2 regions of the Paenibacillus sp. FSL H7-0918 genome follow, and region 2 is predicted to be linked to the other one. Evidence: a T-box and tRNA genes for the amino acid it is inferred to sense, from the RefSeq annotation. Region 2 holds a T-box; the other holds one or more tRNA genes.
What was found. A T-box is a leader RNA that pairs with one kind of tRNA and senses whether it is charged. The one in region 2 lies ahead of pheS (phenylalanine--tRNA ligase subunit alpha), so its partner is inferred to be a tRNA-Phe.

Region 1: it encodes a tRNA-Phe, which carries the amino acid that the T-box ahead of pheS (phenylalanine--tRNA ligase subunit alpha) is inferred to sense. The anticodon was not compared.

The regions. Positions count from the first base shown of each region.
Region 1 covers NZ_JBBOWJ010000001.1:2,191,411-2,202,331, reverse strand. Annotated here, with positions in the region: gene MHI15_RS09920 (glycosyl hydrolase family 18 protein) at 48-1,769, shown strand; gene MHI15_RS09915 (DUF2614 family zinc ribbon-containing protein) at 1,887-2,252, opposite strand; gene MHI15_RS09910 (nucleotidyltransferase-like protein) at 2,380-3,258, shown strand; rRNA gene MHI15_RS09905 (16S ribosomal RNA) at 3,684-5,241, shown strand; rRNA gene MHI15_RS09900 (23S ribosomal RNA) at 5,474-8,399, shown strand; tRNA gene MHI15_RS09895 (tRNA-Asn) at 8,460-8,535, shown strand; tRNA gene MHI15_RS09890 (tRNA-Ser) at 8,539-8,631, shown strand; tRNA gene MHI15_RS09885 (tRNA-Glu) at 8,650-8,724, shown strand; tRNA gene MHI15_RS09880 (tRNA-Val) at 8,780-8,855, shown strand; tRNA gene MHI15_RS09875 (tRNA-Met) at 8,873-8,949, shown strand; tRNA gene MHI15_RS09870 (tRNA-Asp) at 8,975-9,052, shown strand; tRNA gene MHI15_RS09865 (tRNA-Phe) at 9,063-9,138, shown strand; tRNA gene MHI15_RS09860 (tRNA-Thr) at 9,167-9,242, shown strand; tRNA gene MHI15_RS09855 (tRNA-Tyr) at 9,248-9,333, shown strand; tRNA gene MHI15_RS09850 (tRNA-Trp) at 9,340-9,413, shown strand; tRNA gene MHI15_RS09845 (tRNA-His) at 9,437-9,512, shown strand; tRNA gene MHI15_RS09840 (tRNA-His) at 9,556-9,631, shown strand; tRNA gene MHI15_RS09835 (tRNA-Gln) at 9,651-9,725, shown strand; tRNA gene MHI15_RS09830 (tRNA-Gly) at 9,732-9,806, shown strand; tRNA gene MHI15_RS09825 (tRNA-Cys) at 9,816-9,889, shown strand; tRNA gene MHI15_RS09820 (tRNA-Leu) at 9,904-9,982, shown strand; gene MHI15_RS09815 (AraC family transcriptional regulator) at 10,119-10,874, opposite strand.
Region 2 covers NZ_JBBOWJ010000002.1:146,036-156,956, forward strand. Annotated here, with positions in the region: gene MHI15_RS14740 (hypothetical protein) at 1-2,113, opposite strand, end outside; gene pheT (phenylalanine--tRNA ligase subunit beta) at 2,319-4,763, opposite strand; gene pheS (phenylalanine--tRNA ligase subunit alpha) at 4,882-5,916, opposite strand; T-box leader at 5,977-6,262, opposite strand; gene MHI15_RS14755 (hypothetical protein) at 6,528-9,089, shown strand; gene MHI15_RS14760 (efflux RND transporter periplasmic adaptor subunit) at 9,114-10,538, shown strand; gene MHI15_RS14765 (ABC transporter ATP-binding protein) at 10,535-10,921, shown strand, end outside.

The DNA.
Region 1 (10,921 bases), on a different contig from region 2:
TATTGTTAGACTTAACTTAAAATCATCTAATATTTGGAGGATATATTTTGGACAGAAGATATAGACAGAAACGCGTCAAAAAGCGCGGAGGTCTTTTCCGACGCTTTTTTGGACTTTTGCTCATTGCGGCAGCAGCTTATTGGGTTGTGTTTTTTGTATTGCCAAATCGCCAGCACATCGATCCAGACTGGAAAGGCCTAGAACATCCTATCTTCGTAAAAGGAGAGCTAACAGGATATTCCGCCTCAGGGACCGGTGATAGCATGCTTTTACCTCTACCATTACTGCAGGAACATGTGGACTCATCTATTCGTTATGAAGAAAAGACTAAATCGGTCATCCTATCAACGGAAAGTGAACTTCTATATATGCAAGAGGATAAAACCGATGCTAGTCTGAACAATCGTCCGCTGCAGCTGCGGCTGGCACCTGAAGTTAAGGAAAAGATAACTTATCTTCCTGCGGATGTTTTAGAAGACCTGTATGGGTTTGAGATTCAAGAGGATACGACTACCGGGGCTGTGCTGTTAATGACAGCAGGGGAGACTGTACCGCTGGGGAAAGTGAAAGGTGAAGCAGGTGATAAGACAGTCGCTCTTCGCAGCGAAGCGTCGATTCACGCACCCATCGTGGCCGATATGTCCCCAGGCGCCATCGTGAGTATTTGGAATAAGGAAAATGAGGACTGGCTGTATGTGCAGTTAAGCAGCGGTTATGAGGGTTATGCCAAGGCCAGTGATATTATCTCAGACGGTCAAAAGACAGTGGAACCCAAAAGCACCACTCCCTCACGGGCAGAACGAAGCTGGAAAGGGAAGTCAGTGAATTTGTATTGGGAAGCTGTTTATCAACGCAAACCTGACCCAAGTACATTCGGTGAGCTTCCGGGCGTTAACGTGGCTAGCCCGACTTGGTTCAGTATCATAGATGGTGACGGGAATGTGCGCAGTCAGGCTGATAGTGCGTATGTGCAGTGGGCCCATGAGCGCGGTTTGGAAGTATGGGGGCTGCTCAGCAATAGCTTTGAACCAGACATAACCACTGAGGCATTGTCGAGCTATGAGAAGCGGATGAACGCGATCGTACAGATCCTCGAGTATTCAGATTTATACAAGCTGGATGGAATTAATATTGATTTTGAGAATGTATATACGAAAGACGGGGAGAATGTTACACAATTTATGCGAGAGCTAAAACCTATGGCTCAAGCCAAAAACTTAATCGTCTCCATAGACGTAACCCCTAAATCCAACAGTGAGATGTGGTCAGCATTCCTTGATCGTAGGGCTCTTAATTCAGTAGTTGATTATCTTATTGTTATGGCTTATGACGAGCATTGGGCTGCTAGTCCTGTAGCGGGCTCTGTTGCGTCTCTGCCGTGGGTAGAAAGCTCGTTAAGCCGGATCATAGAGGAAGACGATGTGCCGCCTGAGAAGCTGATTCTAGGGATTCCACTGTATACTAGAATCTGGACTGAGGCCCAGGTGGATGGCAAGACCAAAGTAAGCTCTAAATCGGTTAGTATGAATGCCGTTGAAAAAATTATTAAAGAGAAGAAGCTGACCCCAACCTTTGATAAGGCAGCAGGGCAGAATTACGTTGAGTATAAGGAGGATGGCGCTCTTAAAAAAATATGGATCGAAGACAAAGTTTCTTTAAAAGCTAGAGTTGAGCTTGCTAAGTCTTTAGGGCTTGGTGGCATCGGTTCATGGAATCGCAGCTTTAGTAATCCGTCTGCGTGGGAGGCATTACAAGGGATTCATAAGTAATTATTATTTCATTCATAATAAACAAAGGGGCTCCCAATATAGGGGCCCTTTTGTTGTATTAAGCAAATGTTTGATTGCATTATAAATCGCTAGTAATAAGCTTCTGTAAGATGTGTTTTATTGATTAAGCTGCTGACTCTTAAGTTGTTCCGCAGTAATATTGGCCTCAGCTGGATCCATAGTAAGGATGGTATGGCAGAACATACAGCGGTCTGTTTTGCCCAGCATTTTGGTCAGCTTGTGACATTCAGGGCATTCCAGTTGGACTGCGCTAGTTGACAGCATCCCAGCCCAGAAATAGATTGCAAGACTTGCCATCATTGAGATTAAACCGATTACAAGACCGATTCCAGCGAATACTTTTCCAGTTGAGCCCCAAAACACGATGCCCGCTGTACCCAAAACCATAAGTCCCATTCCGAGCATTGTGAGCAGTAATCCCCATGTGCGAAAAGCGTTGATCTTAGCCGTTTTAAACTTCATGAGTGTTTGCTCCTAACTAAATATAGTTGGGTTGTCCAGAAGGAACTGTCTTTCATATGTAGAATAATAATTATAACTGAATTATAACTGACTGGACGCAAAATCGCCAAATTTAATGGAGGGAAGCATGGAATTGTCCAATGTAACTTTGTTGAGTGGAGAAACGTTTGATGAGAATGTTTTAGGAGCGGTCGTTTTGCGGCAGAATGGGGATATTCCGTTTCAAAGCGCACTTCTTCAAGATTTTGATATGGTAGTGTTAGTATTGCATGAAGAACAGGATAGAGAGCATATTGTTCGCCATACCATTGCCGGTGACCAACGGACCCAGTCAGTCCATATCGGCCTTTTTGCTTTGGAGCAGGCTGTTATGGCAGGGGATAATAACGAACTTCTTATCAGTTTGATGAGGGGGGAAGTGATCTGGGACCCCAAGGGAATACTCGAGGAAATGCGCCGCGAGATATTACAATTTGAAGGACCGATTAAGGAACGGGTCGCATTTATGGAGTTTGCTCGCTTTTTGCATATGTATGTGAAATCCAAGCGCTATATAGAGGCTGGCTTTATTATGGATGCTTACAACTGTGTATTGATAGCCTTATATCATTGGGCAAGAATAGAAGTGAGTGAAGTGGGTGCTTTCCCCGAGCCAGCTATTTGGGAGCAGGTTAAAAGCATGAATACCTCCGTTCATAAACTTTATGAGGAGTTAACGGTCAGTACTGAGACCTTAGAGCAACGTGTGGAGCTTGTGCTTCTTGCATGTGAATTTGGGATTATGTCCAAAATGACGGACTGTTGTCTATTGCTCTTTAATATTTTGAATAGCCGTAAGGAAGCATGGAGCATTAAAGAATTACTGCAGCATTCAGGTCTGAGTCAATTAGAGTCTGAACTACCCCTTGTTTTACGAAAGCTGGTTTCTCGTTCGCTAATCCGAGAGATTACATCTTGGGCTGATGTTCACGAGGGAGAAGGGCATGCGATCCGCTATACATTATAGAGATGAATTAGATACAGCAGAAGATGTTTAATTATAGAGAGATGAGCAGGGATAGGGAGAGGCTGAGCACTCTCTTTTTGTTTGTTTACTAATATGAAACGCTCATATTTATTCAGAAAAATTAATGGTTGACTCTTTCCTTGTTCATGTGTTAAATTATAACTCGTCCCTCTGACACAGAGATGTGCTTTCGAAAACATTCGAAAGACAACCGAAAAAAGAAATTAAAAAAAAGGTTGACTAAAACGAGGACGCTGTGATATATTATAAAGGTCGCTGCTGAACAACACATCGACGAAATAAACAGCTTGATCTTTGAAAACTGAACAACGAGTGAGTAGGAAATCACGCAAGTGAAATCCAAAATTAGAGAATTAATTTTCTCGTCAGATGTTTCAAAATGAGCATATCGCTCTTTTCAATACTAATTGGAGAGTTTGATCCTGGCTCAGGACGAACGCTGGCGGCGTGCCTAATACATGCAAGTCGAGCGGAGTTATTTTGAAAGCTTGCTTTCAAAATAACTTAGCGGCGGACGGGTGAGTAACACGTAGGCAACCTGCCCTTCAGACTGGGATAACTACCGGAAACGGTAGCTAATACCGGATAATTTCTTTTTTCTCCTGAGAGAAGAATGAAAGACGGAGCAATCTGTCACTGAGGGATGGGCCTGCGGCGCATTAGCTAGTTGGTGGGGTAACGGCCCACCAAGGCGACGATGCGTAGCCGACCTGAGAGGGTGAACGGCCACACTGGGACTGAGACACGGCCCAGACTCCTACGGGAGGCAGCAGTAGGGAATCTTCCGCAATGGGCGAAAGCCTGACGGAGCAACGCCGCGTGAGTGATGAAGGTTTTCGGATCGTAAAGCTCTGTTGCCAGGGAAGAACGTCCGGTAGAGTAACTGCTACCGGAGTGACGGTACCTGAGAAGAAAGCCCCGGCTAACTACGTGCCAGCAGCCGCGGTAATACGTAGGGGGCAAGCGTTGTCCGGAATTATTGGGCGTAAAGCGCGCGCAGGCGGCTATTTAAGTCTGGTGTTTAAACCTTGGGCTCAACCTGAGGTCGCACTGGAAACTGGGTGGCTTGAGTACAGAAGAGGAAAGTGGAATTCCACGTGTAGCGGTGAAATGCGTAGATATGTGGAGGAACACCAGTGGCGAAGGCGACTTTCTGGGCTGTAACTGACGCTGAGGCGCGAAAGCGTGGGGAGCAAACAGGATTAGATACCCTGGTAGTCCACGCCGTAAACGATGAGTGCTAGGTGTTAGGGGTTTCGATACCCTTGGTGCCGAAGTTAACACAGTAAGCACTCCGCCTGGGGAGTACGGTCGCAAGACTGAAACTCAAAGGAATTGACGGGGACCCGCACAAGCAGTGGAGTATGTGGTTTAATTCGAAGCAACGCGAAGAACCTTACCAGGTCTTGACATCCCTCTGAATCCGCTAGAGATAGCGGCGGCCTTCGGGACAGAGGAGACAGGTGGTGCATGGTTGTCGTCAGCTCGTGTCGTGAGATGTTGGGTTAAGTCCCGCAACGAGCGCAACCCTTAACTTTAGTTGCCAGCAAGTAATGTTGGGCACTCTAGAGTGACTGCCGGTGACAAACCGGAGGAAGGTGGGGATGACGTCAAATCATCATGCCCCTTATGACCTGGGCTACACACGTACTACAATGGCCGGTACAACGGGAAGCGAAGCCGCGAGGTGGAGCCAATCCCATCAAAGCCGGTCTCAGTTCGGATTGCAGGCTGCAACTCGCCTGCATGAAGTCGGAATTGCTAGTAATCGCGGATCAGCATGCCGCGGTGAATACGTTCCCGGGTCTTGTACACACCGCCCGTCACACCACGAGAGTTTACAACACCCGAAGTCGGTGGGGTAACCCGCAAGGGAGCCAGCCGCCGAAGGTGGGGTAGATGATTGGGGTGAAGTCGTAACAAGGTAGCCGTATCGGAAGGTGCGGCTGGATCACCTCCTTTCTATGGAGAATCGTTCTCTGCAATGAGAACATTCAAATCGGAAGCTAAGCTTCCAAAACTCAGGTTTAGGCCTGTTACTCACTCGTTGCTCAGTTTTGAGAGTTTAAGCTCTCAAGTAAGACTTGATCCTTGAAAACTGGATACCGAAACGAATTTGCGTTTTAGAACATCTTTTAGCAACTTGTGCAAACAAGTAAATGTTATTAGTGAGATTTTTCTTCGGAAGAATCAAGGTTAAGCTAATAAGAGCACACGGAGGATGCCTAGGCGCCAGGAGCCGACGAAGGACGTGGCGAACAACGAAACTGCCTCGGGGAGCTGTAAGCAAGCTTTGATCCGGGGGTGTCCGAATGGGGAAACCCAGCTGTGGTAATTCGCAGTTACTCATTTCTGAATACATAGGAAATGTAGAGGCAGACCAGGGGAACTGAAACATCTAAGTACCCTGAGGAAGAGAAAACAATAGTGATTCCGTCAGTAGCGGCGAGCGAACGCGGAACAGCCTAAACCTAAGAGCTTGCTCTTAGGGGTTGTGGGACGTCTCACATGGAGTTACAAAGGAATATGGTAGGTGAAGAGGTCTGGAAAGGCCCGCGATAGAGGTAAAAGCCCTGTAACCTAAACTGTATTCTCTCCGAGACGGATCCCGAGTAGTGCGGGGCACGTGAAACCCCGTATGAATCCAGCAGGACCATCTGCTAAGGCTAAATACTACCTGGCGACCGATAGTGAAACAGTACCGTGAGGGAAAGGTGAAAAGCACCCCGGAAGGGGAGTGAAATAGAACCTGAAACCGTGTGCTTACAAAAAGTCAGAGCCCTATTAATGGGTGATGGCGTGCCTTTTGTAGAATGAACCGGCGAGTTACGTTTAACATGCAAGGTTAAGCCGAGAAGGTGGAGCCGCAGCGAAAGCGAGTCTGAATAGGGCGAATTAGTATGTGGACGTAGACCCGAAACCGTGTGATCTACCCCTGTCCAGGGTGAAGGTGCGGTAACACGCACTGGAGGCCCGAACCCACGTACGTTGAAAAGTGCGGGGATGAGGTGGGGGTAGCGGAGAAATTCCAATCGAACTCGGAGATAGCTGGTTCTCCCCGAAATAGCTTTAGGGCTAGCCTCGGTATAAGAGTAGTGGAGGTAGAGCACTGATTGGGTGCGGGGTCCGCAAGGATTACCAAGCTCAGTCAAACTCCGAATGCCATATACTTATTGCCGGGAGTCAGACAGTGAGTGCTAAGATCCATTGTCAAAAGGGAAACAGCCCAGACCATCAGCTAAGGTCCCCAAGTGTGTGTTAAGTGGGAAAGGATGTGGAGTTGCACAGACAACCAGGATGTTGGCTTAGAAGCAGCCACCATTGAAAGAGTGCGTAATAGCTCACTGGTCGAGTGACTCTGCGCCGAAAATGTAACGGGGCTAAACACACCACCGAAGCTATGGCTAGATACTATGTATCTGGGGTAGGGGAGCGTTGTGTAGGGGTTGAAGGTGTACTGAAAAGAGCGCTGGACACTACACAAGTGAGAATGCCGGTATGAGTAACGAAAAGATCAGTGAGAATCTGATCCGCCGAAAGCCCAAGGTTTCCTGAGGAAGGCTCGTCCGCTCAGGGTAAGTCGGGACCTAAGGCGAGGCCGAAAGGCGTAGTCGAAGGACAACAGTTTGAAATTACTGTACCACCGTAATCCGCTATGAGCGATGGGGTGACGCAGGAGGGTAGTGACGCGGACTGATGGATGTCCGTCTAAGCAGTGAGGCTGATGTGTAGGCAAATCCGCACATCATTAAGGCTGGGCTGTGATGGGGAGCGAAAATTGTAGTAGCGAAGGTCATGATCTCACACTGCCAAGAAAAGCCTCTAGCCAGGAGAAGGTGCCCGTACCGCAAACCGACACAGGTAGGCGAGAAGAGAATTCTAAGGCGCGCGGAAGAACTCTCGTTAAGGAACTCGGCAAAATGACCCCGTAACTTCGGGAGAAGGGGTGCCCCGGTAGTGTGAATAGCACGAGGGGGCCGCAGTGAAAAGGCCCAAGCGACTGTTTAGCAAAAACACAGGTCTGTGCGAAGCCGCAAGGCGAAGTATACGGGCTGACGCCTGCCCGGTGCTGGAAGGTTAAGGGGAGTGGTTAGGGGTAACCCGAAGCTATGAACCGAAGCCCCAGTAAACGGCGGCCGTAACTATAACGGTCCTAAGGTAGCGAAATTCCTTGTCAGGTAAATTCTGACCCGCACGAATGGCGTAACGACTTGGGCGCTGTCTCAACGAGAGATCCGGTGAAATTTTAATACCTGTGAAGATGCAGGTTACCCGCGACAAGACGGAAAGACCCCATGGAGCTTTACTGCAGCTTGATATTGAATTTGGGTACGATCTGTACAGGATAGGTGGGAGCCGTAGAAATCGGAGCGCAAGCTTCGGTGGAGGCGCCGTTGGGATACCACCCTGATCGTATCTAGGTTCTAACCTAGTACCCTTACCGGGTACGGGGACCGTGTCAGGCGGGCAGTTTGACTGGGGCGGTCGCCTCCTAAAGAGTAACGGAGGCGTTCCAAGGTTCCCTCAGAATGGTTGGAAATCATTCGCAGAGTGCAAAGGCATAAGGGAGCTTGACTGCGAGACCTACAAGTCGAGCAGGGACGAAAGTCGGACTTAGTGATCCGGTGGTACCGCATGGAAGGGCCATCGCTCAACGGATAAAAGCTACCCTGGGGATAACAGGCTTATCTCCCCCAAGAGTCCACATCGACGGGGAGGTTTGGCACCTCGATGTCGGCTCATCGCATCCTGGGGCTGAAGTAGGTCCCAAGGGTTGGGCTGTTCGCCCATTAAAGCGGTACGCGAGCTGGGTTCAGAACGTCGTGAGACAGTTCGGTCCCTATCTGTCGTGGGCGCAGGAAATTTGAGAGGAGCTGTCCTTAGTACGAGAGGACCGGGATGGACGTACCGCTGGTGCACCAGTTGTTCCGCCAGGAGCATGGCTGGGTAGCTACGTACGGACGGGATAAGCGCTGAAAGCATCTAAGCGTGAAGCCCCCCTCAAGATGAGATTTCCCAATTAGTAAGACCCCTTGAAGACGACGAGGTAGATAGGTTGGAGGTGGAAGTGCAGTAATGCATGGAGCTGACCAATACTAATCGGTCGAGGGCTTATCCTATAGTTAGAATGCAGATTCGTTTCGGATTCAGTTTTCAGGCATCAAGCCTGGTATGAATATTCCCTGATAGCTCAGTTGGTAGAGCACTCGACTGTTAATCGAGTTGTCACAGGTTCGAGTCCTGTTCGGGGAGCCATATGGAGAGGTGTCCGAGTTTGGCCGAAGGAGCACGATTGGAAATCGTGTAGGCGCCACAAGCGTCTCGAGGGTTCGAATCCCTCTCTCTCCGCCACAAATTTTTAATTAGTATGGCCCGTTGGTCAAGGGGTTAAGACACCTCCCTTTCACGGAGGTAACATGGGTTCGAATCCCATACGGGTCACCAAATTTTCACTTGATTTATCCTAGTGGACTTTGGTACAATAACAATTGTTGTTTATGGAGGCTTAGCTCAGCTGGGAGAGCATCTGCCTTACAAGCAGAGGGTCGGGGGTTCGATCCCCTCAGCCTCCACCATAACACTTTCTTACTGACGCGGGGTGGAGCAGCCCGGTAGCTCGTCGGGCTCATAACCCGAAGGCCGCAGGTTCAAATCCTGCCCCCGCAACCAATTAACTTAAGCAATTATATCTTTTGGAACCGTGGTGTAGTTGGCCTAACATGCCTGCCTGTCACGCAGGAGATCGCGGGTTCGAATCCCGTCGGTTCCGCCATTTTCATCATGGCTCGGTAGCTCAGTCGGTAGAGCAGAGGACTGAAAATCCTCGTGTCGGCGGTTCGATTCCGTCCCGAGCCACCATTTATCATCACAAAAGAATGAGTGCCATGCCGGTGTAGCTCAATTGGTAGAGCAACTGACTTGTAATCAGTAGGTTGGGGGTTCAAGTCCTCTCGCCGGCACCATCCTTGGAGGATTAGCGAAGTGGCCAAACGCATCAGACTGTAAATCTGCTCACGTGAGTGTTCGGTGGTTCGAATCCATCATCCTCCACCAGTTTTTAGGGGCATAGTTTAAAGGTAGAACAACGGTCTCCAAAACCGTTGGTGTGGGTTCAATTCCTGCTGCCCCTGCCAAGTTCTTTCTAAAGTTTAATATGGCGGCCGTGGCGAAGGGGTTAACGCACCGGATTGTGGTTCCGGCATTCGTGGGTTCGAGACCCATCGGCCGCCCCATTTACTTTAAAATGAATAATGGCAACAATATCAACTTAATATGGCGACTGTGGCGAAGGGGTTAACGCACCGGATTGTGGTTCCGGCATTCGTGGGTTCGAGACCCATCAGTCGCCCCATTTTACTTTAAAATGTTATTGGGGATTAGCCAAGCGGTAAGGCAACGGACTTTGACTCCGTCACTCATAGGTTCGAATCCTATATCCCCAGCCATTTTATGCGGACGTGGCTCAGCGGTAGAGCATCGCCTTGCCAAGGCGAGGGTCGCGGGTTCGATTCCCGTCGTCCGCTCCAAGTTTTCATGGCGCCATAGCCAAGTGGTAAGGCAAAGCTCTGCAAAAGCTTTATCCCCAGTTCAAATCTGGGTGGCGCCTCCATTTAGTTCATATGTGCCGGCGTGGCGGAATGGCAGACGCGCTCGACTCAAAATCGAGTGGGAAACCGTGGAGGTTCGAGTCCTCTCGCCGGTATCTTAAAAAGGTTTGTAAGAATGCTTTTATAAGCAATCTTACAAACCTTTTTTCTTTATGTCCTTGGGTTTACAGCAGTAAGCCGTTGAATAGAGAGTTTCTCTATTTCAACGGCTTTTTTTAATCTGATTAGTGATTAACCTGATTGATTATTAATGCGGAATGCTCGCGGGGTAAGACCTATTTCTCGTTTGAACATATTGCAGAATTGGGCATCGTTCACAAAACCTGCAGCAGCAGATACTTCAGAGATTTGCATCTGAGTATGACGTAATAGAGACTTTGCATAATCCAGGCGTTTTAACAGCAAATACCGCAGGGGTGAAGACCCGAAACGTTCTTTAAATAGATGGCGAAAACGATCGTAACTATATCCGGACATTTCTGATAGTGTTTCGACGGACAATTTATGGCGATAATGCTCATTCATATAATTAAGGACATATTGTACTCGATCTTCTGTTGGGGATTGATATCCAGAGGCACTAAGAAGCCTCATAAGATGGACGGTAATCTCGCTCATTTGTAGGTTTAGAAGCTCAGAGAATCCGTCTTGCTTGCGTGTAAACTCTGCTTTCATTCGCAGCAGGATTTGAAGAACGGTCTGATCTTTATCATCTTCATATACGCCGAGCAGATTACTCATATTAGGGTGTTCTGAGTGGAAGCCTACAAATAATACATTTGCATCCTCACGGTGGTGCTCGTCATGTTTATGATTGGGTGGCACAAGCGCGAAAGAAGAGGAGCGAAAATGGTAACTTCGTGGGCCAACATTGGTTGTCCCTACCCCCTGTAAATAATAGACTAGTTCGTAGCATTCATGCTGGTGTGGAGGGATATAAGTATTTAGCTCATGTGTGGCACTTACAATATATAGAACACGATCCATGATGATCCTCCAATACTTATGTTTTAGCCGAATCGTACAAAACAATG
Region 2 (10,921 bases):
TGTCTTGCTCGATCAGTTGAATCCATTCATTATATTCATTTTGTAGCTTGGCATATTCCTCTTTAAGGTTACGATGCTCATCTGTCAGCTTGTCAAGCTCTTCCTGACGCATTTCAAACTGGAGCTGCAACAAACGAAGCTGTCCTTGAACCATTTCATAGCTTTCACCAACTTCACCTAGCTGCTGAAGCACTTCGCTACGTTCACGATCAATAGCTTCCTGCTTCATTTCAGCCTCACCGGCTTCCTGCTGCCAAATGTCGATCTCCTCACGCAGCTTCGCTTCGAGATCCGTCCACTGCAGCTGCTGATCGGATAGTTCCTCGTACTTATGCTTCCAGGAAGCTCCGTACGCCTCTGCTTCCTTCAGCACTTCCTGTTGCTCAGCAACAGTAGCAGCAGCTTCACGACTAGCTTCAGATAACTCTTCTAAGCGTCGTGTTGCCTCTTCGCCTTCTTCCTGCAACAGTTGATATCTTTCCTGCAGGCGTTCTCCTTCTTGCAGTACATCGTCGTATTGAGCAATCAATTCCTCATAACGAACACGAAGCGCAGACAATTCCTTCTGAGCCTGCACACCTTGCTCCCGAAGTACCGCTGTTTCGCGTTCTGCATCTGTACGAAGCTGAACCTCCTGATCCAGCTGCTGTACTAATCCATCGGCTTGCCCACGTAGCGTGTCGATCTCTTTCTGGAGCAACACGGATTTCTCCTCAGACTCCAGCAGATTCATTTCCAGTTCACCAATATCTTCCATGCGTTTATCCGAAAGCTCCTGCCAGTTAGCCGCCTCTGCTGCTGATCCCGCAAGCTCTTCCTGAACACGGTGCAGATTTTCACTCGTCTCCTGTAGTGACGCTCTTAGCTCTGTAGCTTCATTCTGTGACTGTTGATAACGCTGGCGTAACTCTTCCAGCTCCTCATTCAACAGTGTGCCCAGCTCAGTAGCCGTGCGCAGCTCTTCACTGAGCTGTTCTTCACGTTTAACAATCGCTTCATATTGTCCAAGAAGCGTCTGTCTTGCATCTCGTTCACTCTTAAGACTGGCTTCAGCCGCACGTAATCTGGACTGAAGTTGCCCTGTCCCACCACGAAGCTCAGCCAGCTGTTTTTCCAGCTCTTGAATATTTTGCTTATGTCTATGCTCTTGAGTGCCTTGTGACTGCCGCAGTTCCTTATTCTTGGTTTGTTCCCGCTGCAGTGCTTCACGTTCTTCCGCCAGCTCTTTGCCTAACTTCGCTTTGGTACTCTCAAGCTCTTTACCTAAGGTCAACTTGGTATCTTCAAGCTCCTTACCTAACGTCAACTTGGTATCCTCAAGCTCCTTACCCAGCGTCAATCTGGTATCTTCGAGTTCTTTACCTAATGTAGACTTGGTAACCTCAAGCTCTTCCTCCAGTGTTGACTTGGTCACGGTCAGCTCAAGCTGCAGAGCAGACAGCGTGTCTGTCTTCTCCTTGGTCAGCGTCTCCCGGATGTTCTCCAGCTCTTGCAGATGAGCAGCCTTCTGCTCCTCCAGCTGCTGCAAACGGATGGCTTCCGCCTTCGCCAGTTCCTGCCGCTGGTGTTCACGACTAGCTGCCTGCTCTTCTTCGTAGCTTGTCCGCAGTGCTTGCAGCTCTATCTCACGCTCAAGCAATTCTTCTTCCAGCTTCTTGCGTGCAGCTTCCACAGCTTGCACTGCCTCCTGAAGCTGTTCCGCATGTACCTTGCGTTCATTCTCCTGAATCTCCAAATGCCGCTTACGTTCTTCCTCCGCAGCAGCAATCAGTCGCCCAGCCTCTTCTTTGGCCGCAGCTTCAAGTCGCTCGAATTCTTCTTGCCGCTCCCGCTGTACCTCCAGCAGGCGAGATACTTCCAATCGCAGTTCACTGCGTTCACCTGTCATCATGTTTAGTTCATTTTTGAAGTCCTGAACCTGAATAGCCTGCTCCGCCATATGTACAGCTGCAAGCACCGCTATACGCGGTGTGTCCAGTCTGGTGTGAGATTTAGAAATCGTGCGCATATGTTCATCAACATAACGGGCCACTTGTTTCATATATTCAGTACTGCTTCCGACGAGTTTATAGGAAGTTCCGTATATCTCCACGGCGACACGTGTCCGGTCCATAGCCACAGTTGTGCCCTCCTTTGTATGTGTGCGGATTCTAAGCTAGTTTCACTTCTTCTATTGTAGCTTTTTTGGTAAGCATTTGGCAAAATCCCTAATATTCAATAGATTATGGCTGATATTCTCCGCTTTGCACTCTACCTAGAAAAAGCCGCAGCGAATCTCAGTTTCTAAATGGATTCGCTGCGGCTTTACACAATTCCTGCTACTTTCTTAATTCTGCACCAAAAGTTTGTTGAAGAGATGCTAATACCTTCTCATGCACCTCTCCTACTTCCTCATCAGTCAGTGTATGTTCACTATGACGATACAGCAGTGAGATCGCGATGCTCTTCTTTCCATTCTCCAGCTTACCACCAGTATAAACGTCAAATACCTGTACGGACTGGAGCAAAGAACCTCCGTTATCGCGGATGGAAGCTAGCAGATCGCCCGCTGGTACAGCGGAATCCACGACCACAGCAATATCCCGCTCCATTCCTGGGAAACGCGGAAGCTCATTATATTGCAAACGGCTTTGCGCACTTTCATATAACGGCTGCAATAAAATTTCTGCCGCATAAGTATCCACCAGATCCAGCTGTCTTTGCAGATCCGGATGAATCTGTCCCATCGTTCCGATCTTCACACGACCCTCGTTTCCGAGTAAATATACCGACGCGGAACGCCCAGGATGATATCCTTCTGGACTATCTCCTACATAGACGATTTTATCGGTCAGCCCTAAATGAGCAAATACAGTTTCCAGCGCACCCTTCAAATCAAAGAAGTCCACAGGATGTGCCGAAACATTCCATTGCTTCACTGTTAAGCTTCCGCTAAGCAGCAGCCCCAGCACCGGCAGTTCGCGTGGCTGACGAGTCAACTGTTCTTCATCCGTGAAGAAGACGTTGCCGATTTCAAACAATGCCAAGTCGCTTTGACGACGATTGGTATTGTAGCTGGCAATATCCAAGAGTTGTGGTAGAAGGCTGGTACGCAGTACGCTGCGTTCTTCACTCATCGGCATAGCCAGCTTCACCGCTACTGCTCCTTCTGATAACTCAGGGAACATTGTGCTTTGTTGCGGCTGGATGAAGGAGTAACCCATCACCTCTTGGTAACCGCCATGTGACAATAGGCGACGCAGTTCACGACGGAGCGCTTGCTTGTGAGTTAGTGCTCCTGGCGTTGTAATTCCTTCAATTAGAGTCGTTGGAATATTGTCATACCCGTACAGGCGGGCAATTTCTTCAATAAGATCAACATCATAGCTGATATCGCCACGTCTGGTTGGGACTTGAACTTCAATCAGCCCTTGTGCGGTATCTCCACATTTGAAATGTAGACGGCCAAACAATGTCTTCACTTCCAACAAGGACAAATCCGTTCCCAGATAACGATTCAGTTTCTCTAAGGACAAGGTGAGAACCTTCTCTTGAACAGCGTCAGTTCCTGCTTGCACGATGCCTTCATGGACCGATCCGCCAGCATAACGTGCAATCAGTACGGCTGCACGGTTCAATGCAGGAATAACTGCACTTGGATCCACTTCCTTCTCGAAACGAAGGGAGGCTTCCGAGCGAAGTCCCAATTGACGCGAGGTTTTACGAATCGTTCCTCCATCAAACTTAGCAGATTCCAGAACAAGGTTTACCGTCTCAGCAGTAACCTCTGTATCCCGTCCACCCATTACTCCGGCCAGACCTACAGCTTTTACTCCATCAGCGATAACGAGCATTTGCGGCTCTAGCTTACGCTCTTGACCGTCAAGTGTAACCAAAACTTCACCTTCATGGGCAAGACGAACGCCGAGTTCTCCACCTTGTACTTTATCTGCATCAAAAGCATGCAGCGGCTGTCCATATTCCAGCATCACATAATTGGTAATGTCCACAATATTATTAATTGGACGAACCCCAGCAGCCATCAGACGATTCTGAATCCACAGCGGTGATGGTGCAGGTTTAACACCTGCAATATAACGAACTGCATAATGGCTGCAGTATTCTTCATCTTCAATCTTGACGGAAATGGAATCCGCAGCAGGACCACTGATCTCAATCATTTCGCTTTTTGGATCAGGTAATTTAACTTCACGCCCAAGAATTGCACTTACTTCATAAGCAGCACCAATCATGCTGAGGCAATCTGAACGGTTCGGAGTCAGATCGAATTCCAGAATCTCGTCATCTAAGCCGAGGACCTTGGAAATATCCTGACCAATCTCTGTCCCTTCAGGCAGCACAAGAATACCTTCTTGTTGCTCTTTTGGAAGCAATTTATCATTCAGTCCCAATTCTTTGGCCGAGCAGATCATTCCTTGCGACAGGACACCGCGCAGCTTGGCTTTTTTGATATCCAGTCCTGGCAGCTTAGCGCCAACCATTGCTACAGGTACAGTTTGACCTGCAGCTACATTTTTTGCGCCGCAAACGATTTGTAGCTCCTCATCTTGGCCCACATCCACGATACATACGTTCAGCTTGTCTGCATCAGGATGTTTTTCCTTTGATTTCACATAGCCGGTTACGATGCCGGAAATGCCTTTATTGCGGCGCTCTACGCCGTCAATCTCAATGCCGGCAGCGGTAATCTTCTCCGCTAGCTGTTCGGCGGTTACTCCTTCAATCGATGTATAATCAGCCAACCATCCGGTTGATACTTTCATATCCGCTCACTTCCTTTATGTTTCAGATGTATTTATTTCACTGTCGTTCGCGCTGCTTCCTATGGGAGAATGCTCCAAAGCCATTCTCCGCCACTATCAGCCAACGCGCCCACAAAAACTAAACGCCCTTGAATTGCTTCACAAAACTCATGTCATTACTATAGAAATGTCGGATGTCATCGATGCCGTATTTAAGCATCGCAATCCGCTCTACACCCATTCCGAAAGCGAAGCCGCTGTACTCAGCAGGATCATAGCCACCCATTTTCAGTACATTTGGATGCACCATACCTGCGCCAAGGATTTCTAACCATCCGCTTTGCTTGCATAGTCTGCAGCCATCGCCGCCACATTTGAAGCAGCTTACATCTACTTCAACACTTGGCTCAGTGAATGGGAAAAAGCTCGGACGAAGACGAATGCCTGTATTCGGTCCAAACATCTCCTGCACAAATTGTTGCAGGGTGCCCTTCAGATCACTCATTCGAATGTTACTTCCAATGACCAAACCTTCGATTTGGTGGAACTGGAAGGAATGCGTTGCATCATCATCATCACGGCGGAATACTTTACCCGGGCAGATGATTTTTACCGGAGCTTCACCGTTCATAGCCTGCATAGTACGAATCTGTACCGGCGAGGTTTGTGTGCGCATTAACAGGTCATCCGTTAAATAGAAAGAATCCTGCATATCACGTGCCGGGTGATTCTTAGGCAAATTTAGAGCTTCAAAGTTATAATAATCGGTCTCTACTTCCGGACCTTCAGCTACACGGTAGCCCATGCCGATAAAAATATCCTCAATCTCCTGTACGACTCTGCTAAGCGGGTGAATGCCCCCTTGCTGCATACGGCGACCCGGTAAGGTTACGTCTACTTTTTCAGCCTGCAGACGTTGCTGGGTTTCCTGCTCTTGAAAAGCCTCCTGCTTCGCGCCGATAATCTCCTCAATAGCACTGCGAACCTGATTCGCTACTTGCCCGATTACCGGACGTTCCTCAGCACTAAGTCCTCCCATACCGCGCAGAACCTCTGTAAGCTCACCTTTTTTACCGAGATACTTCACTCTTAGATCATTTAGTACCTGCGGATCCATAACCTCCTGCAGCTTAGCCAGCGCTTCAACCTTCAATGCTTCCAACTTCTCTTTCATGGCCGTGTACAGCCCCCTTCAATCATTGTCTAGTTCAACAAAAAAAGGCCTTTCCTCCCGGTAAGGGACGAAAAGACCGTGGTACCACCCTTGTTAGACAAGCTGATCTGTTCCCCTTAAGAGCTTCATTCCCTCTTTTGGCTGGACAGATACCTATCTCACTTTATACAGAAATAACGGTCTGTGACCGGTATCCCCTACCCTTCCCTATTAGACAGCTTAAGGAATTCAGGGAACTGCTCCGGAGTGAACTTCGACAGCTCTGCTTCTTAGAAACGCTCTCAATCCGCGGCGTCTCCTCCCTGTAAGTCAGGCACTGTGTACTCTTCTCCATCACTGCATTTCACAATTCATGCTAATTGTCAGGTATCTCTTTACTACAAGAGATATGTCTCTTTATTATATGCAAAATCTGTCGTTTTGACAAGCTGGACAAAATTAGGCTAATTTTTATCTTCTTTTAAGCTGGCTTTAAGCTTCAGAGCCATTTTCAGAACTTTTTTTCAGCTAACATTCAGCGGAGCTTGATAATTTCCATTACTAGGAAGGCTTGCTTATCCACTCGGGTGCACCTTCGCAGACTATTAACTATCCTATTGGGAGGAAATCAAATGCATGTACGGAGAATAAAAGTAGCCGCGGTGCTGCTAAGCACAGCTGTACTTAGCCAATCTGCAGCGTATGGAGTTCATGCCGCTTCGGCCGGGACTACATCCCCCAAAGTAGCAACAACAGCTACTGTATCCGCTCTGGATAAACTAGGCTCCATAGCCTTGAAGACTAACATCAGCGCAAAGCTGACGGATGTCAGCTTATTAACTCAGGATGGCGGAAATATTCTTACATACACACTCAGCTACTCTAATGGAAGCAACGCTAGCCTCAATCTGGTGGACTTTTTCTCCAAAGTAACTACTAGCGGCGGTACAGTTATTCAAGGAAGCCCTATTACCAGCAGTGCAACCATCAAATCCATTGCCGCGAAAAGCAGTCAATCTATCACCTACTATGTAAACATCGGCAAATCCACCTCTTTAAACGGGGTCAAAATTTCATTGTACGGATGGGACTTCAACACCACCGATTATCAAAAAAAGCTAGGGAACTTCACCGTACCAACAGGATATTCACAAGCTGTCGCCAGAGGGCAGAGTAAAAAGATCACCCTAAACAATCTCCCTGTAACCACCAAGGCAGAGAGCCTGCAAATTTATAAATATAACGGTAAGGTCTATGCCAAGGTTGGTGTTAGCTTCACTAATCAAGGAACCAAGGTGCTCAGTGATACTGGACTTAAAGGATACCTCGCTTCCGCTGGAGGATCTGTATTTGAACTCGCGCTTGATGACACCAGCACCAGCTATAAAGTACAGCCTCAGGAAAAGAAGACGATCTACTATTTGACGGAAATCCCTTCTTATATGAAGACAGACAACATGGCGCTGCAATTTGCCGGAGAAGATGCCTCATTAAAAATAGCGTTGCCGGTTGTCGCCTACAATCTCCCCGCTGCAACAACACCGGATCTTGTCGTAGCCAGCAATGTCACGAAGAAGCTTACAATCAGCAATAATACAGTCGAAACACAGCTGAAAACGGCTAACGTCTATGCTGACAATGGCAACGCAAAGTGGACACTACAGTTCCGCATCAAAAATAGCGGCAACAAAGCGGTGAATGTGCCTGCCTATGAACTTGCTATTAAAGCCGCTGAAGGGTATAGCTTTCCGGTAGATACGAAGGATTTTGCCAGCCTAACATTGAAACCGCTTGAAGAAAAGATTATTGAACTCAGCGCAGATGTACCACTCACACTCAATCAAGGAACATTGCAGCTGCAAATGACTGAGCCGGCTGCTGAAGGCAAGATCATTTTTCCTACCGCCTATTATCAGATCCCTTACACGCTGCAAACTAACAATTGGCAGGACACGGAATACCCCATTGAGAACAGTCACGGAACATTTGTTGTCAAAATTGCAAACATTCAAAGACTCCCTTGGTCCGACAAAGACCAGATCGTGGCTAAAATCAACATCCGCAACACTAAATCGACCTCTGTTCAGCTTCCTGCGCTTACAAGTGTCGTCAAAGCTGGAGAAAGTGACATCAGCAGCACTTCCCAGGTTGTCTCAGAAAGTACGCAAACCATCCTCCGTCCAAATGAATCGGCTGCTGTGTATGTCGTAGCCAATGTTCCTTATAGCTATACTTTCAATCAATTAAAAATCACCCTGCAAGAAACTTCAGGTGAAAGTAAGCTTAACTTCCTTTCTCTAAGTACTACCCAACTGGACAGCCGAGTACAGAGTGTTGCAGCTGAAAATTCTTTCCATCTTGAGCTTGAAGGTAAAAAAGCGGAATTACTTGTACGCCGGACCCTCGTGTACCCAGGTACAGATTCAAATCTCTTGTACACAGAACTAGAAATGAACAGTGAGGAATCGCGTAAATCCGAACAGGCTCAACTCGTAGCCTATTACAAAACACAAGACAATCAATATTATGAAGCCGAAGTCACCCAGTCCAAAACCTCCACCAGTCCTAACGGAAAAAGTCTGGTCACACTCTGGAGTAAGCTCCCTCTAGGTATAGATCCAGCGAACCTTGTCCTTTATATCGGGGAGGGTGTTTCAGAAGGCAAGCTTACCGCTCCTGACGGCCAATCGACGGGTTACATCAATACGGTATCACTTGGACTGAACCAGCTGGGAGTGGAGCCCAAAGGCAATCTTTTGAACGTGGAAATGTTTCCTTATACCCTATCCGTTACAAATGCAGTCGCCACCGTCACCGCTGGTAAAGATACGCTCAGCACTGCACTAACCTACAACATGTCAGCCAGCACGCTTTATGAATCAGGCACCTACGAGCACAAACTGGTGTTGGAGCTGATTGACCCCTTAGGACAAAGCATGGAAAAAACATTAACACTTGGCACAGATCTACAATTAGGTAACTTCAAGTCGTACACCACAACCTTCACAAGCAGCCTGTACAAAACACTGGGTGGCGGCGCAATCCGGTTGAATCTATACGACGAATTCCAAGGCCATCGAAATCTGCTGGGAACACAAACCTATGTCGTCACTTATCAGGGGGCATCAACGACTTCGAACAGCAACTCTACTTCTGGCACAGATCCAGACACCAGCAATACATCCGGCAATTAATATGATGAGCTAGGGAGGATAGAAATGAAGAAGAAAAAAATAGTGTTCTGGACTCTTGGAGTAGTAGTTGTAGCCACAGCAGGAATGCTGGTTTATACATTGTTACCTGATAAGAACAGTCAAGCCGCTGAAGTGCCTATTAATACAGCTACCGTTACAAAGGGCGATATCGTAGTTAGTGTATCCGGAGCCGGCTCCGTGATTGCTACAGAAACTGGTAAAGTAAAAACGAAGGACAGCGGGACGGCAGCTGAGGTTCTTGTCAAAGAGGGCGATCTCGTGAAAAAAGGCCAGACTTTGATTACCTTTGAAGGCAATGATCTGAGTGACAATCTCAAGCAGGAGCAAGCTTCACTTGCCTCGCTTGAGACCGATCTTGAGGACAAGCAGGAGCAATATAAGAAGCTGGCCGTGGCAGGTGCATCAGAAGATGAGCTAGGCAATGCCAAACGTTCGATTGAAAAGGCCAAAACCGACATTTCGGCGCAACAGGAAAAAATAGCTTCTGTCCAAGAAGATATGCTTCCTCCTGATCCGTTAACGGCTCCTATTGATGGAACTGTAACGACAGTTAATATTGCAAGCGGCGAAAAAGCCATGGACGGCTCTGAACTCATCGACATTACCGATTATGCTAATTTAAGTGTAGTTGTGCAGGTGGATGAGCTTGATATTCCTACTGTAAAGCTAGGGATGCCTGCCACTATTTCATTGGATGCTCTGCCTGATACGGAATTCAAGGGAACGGTTACGAAAATAGCTAATGAGGGCACCGCCTCAAACGGTGTTTCCCTCTTCGATGTTACCATAGGTCTAACAAGCTCCGAAGGTGCTCTTGTTGGAATGTCTGCGGAAGTTTCAGTAACCACTGCTGAGAAAAAGGATGTATTAACAGTACCTATTGAAGCTGTACAAGAAAGAAACGGAAAATACACAGTTTCTATTCCTCTAGCAGCGGGTTCAGTCACAACTTCCAAAACTGCTGGCGAGGGCCAAGTACCAATGCCTAGCGGTGCTCCTGACGCTCGCGACGGCGCTATGCCCAGCGGGGCTCCTGACGCTCGCGGCGACGCTATGCCCAGCGGGGCTCCTGATGCTCGCGGCGGCGCTATGCCCAGCGGGGCTCCTGACGCTCGCAGCGGCGCTGCCGGTGGAAGAAATCGCGGCAATAGCTCAGGACAGATGGTCACTGTCGAAGTGGGTCTCCATGATGAGAGCAGCATTGAAATTGTCAGCGGACTCCATGAAGGGGACCAGGTGATCATCCCTACCGTAATCTCTACGAAAACCGGAACAACCAGCACGGAAACGGAAACTAGAGGTGGTATGGGCGGTATGGGTGGCGCTGGCTTCGGCGGCAGTGGCTTTAGTGGGGGTGGCGGCTTCACCGGAGGTGGCGCTGGTGGTATGGGCAGCGCACCAGGTGGTGGCGGAGGTGGCGGCAGATGAGTGCTTCAGCACCTCTGATCGAAGTTCACGACATGTCCCACGGCTACACAATGGCCGGAGAAACCATGACGGTCTTAAATAGCCTTTCCTTTACAATTGATCTGGGGGAGTTCGTAGCTATTATTGGTCCCTCCGGTTCTGGTAAATCAACACTCATGAATATGCTTGGTTGCCTCGATATCTCCGATGAAGGAAGTTATCTTCTAGATGGACAAGAGGTTCGCAAGTTATCCGACAATAAGCTCGCAACGATCCGCAATGAGAAGATCGGCTTTATCTTTCAAAATTTCAACCTGCTCCCCAAGCTGTCAGCCATTGAAAATGTGGAGCTGCCATTGATTTATCGTGGCCTCCCCCATCGGGAAAGAAGACAACTAGCACAG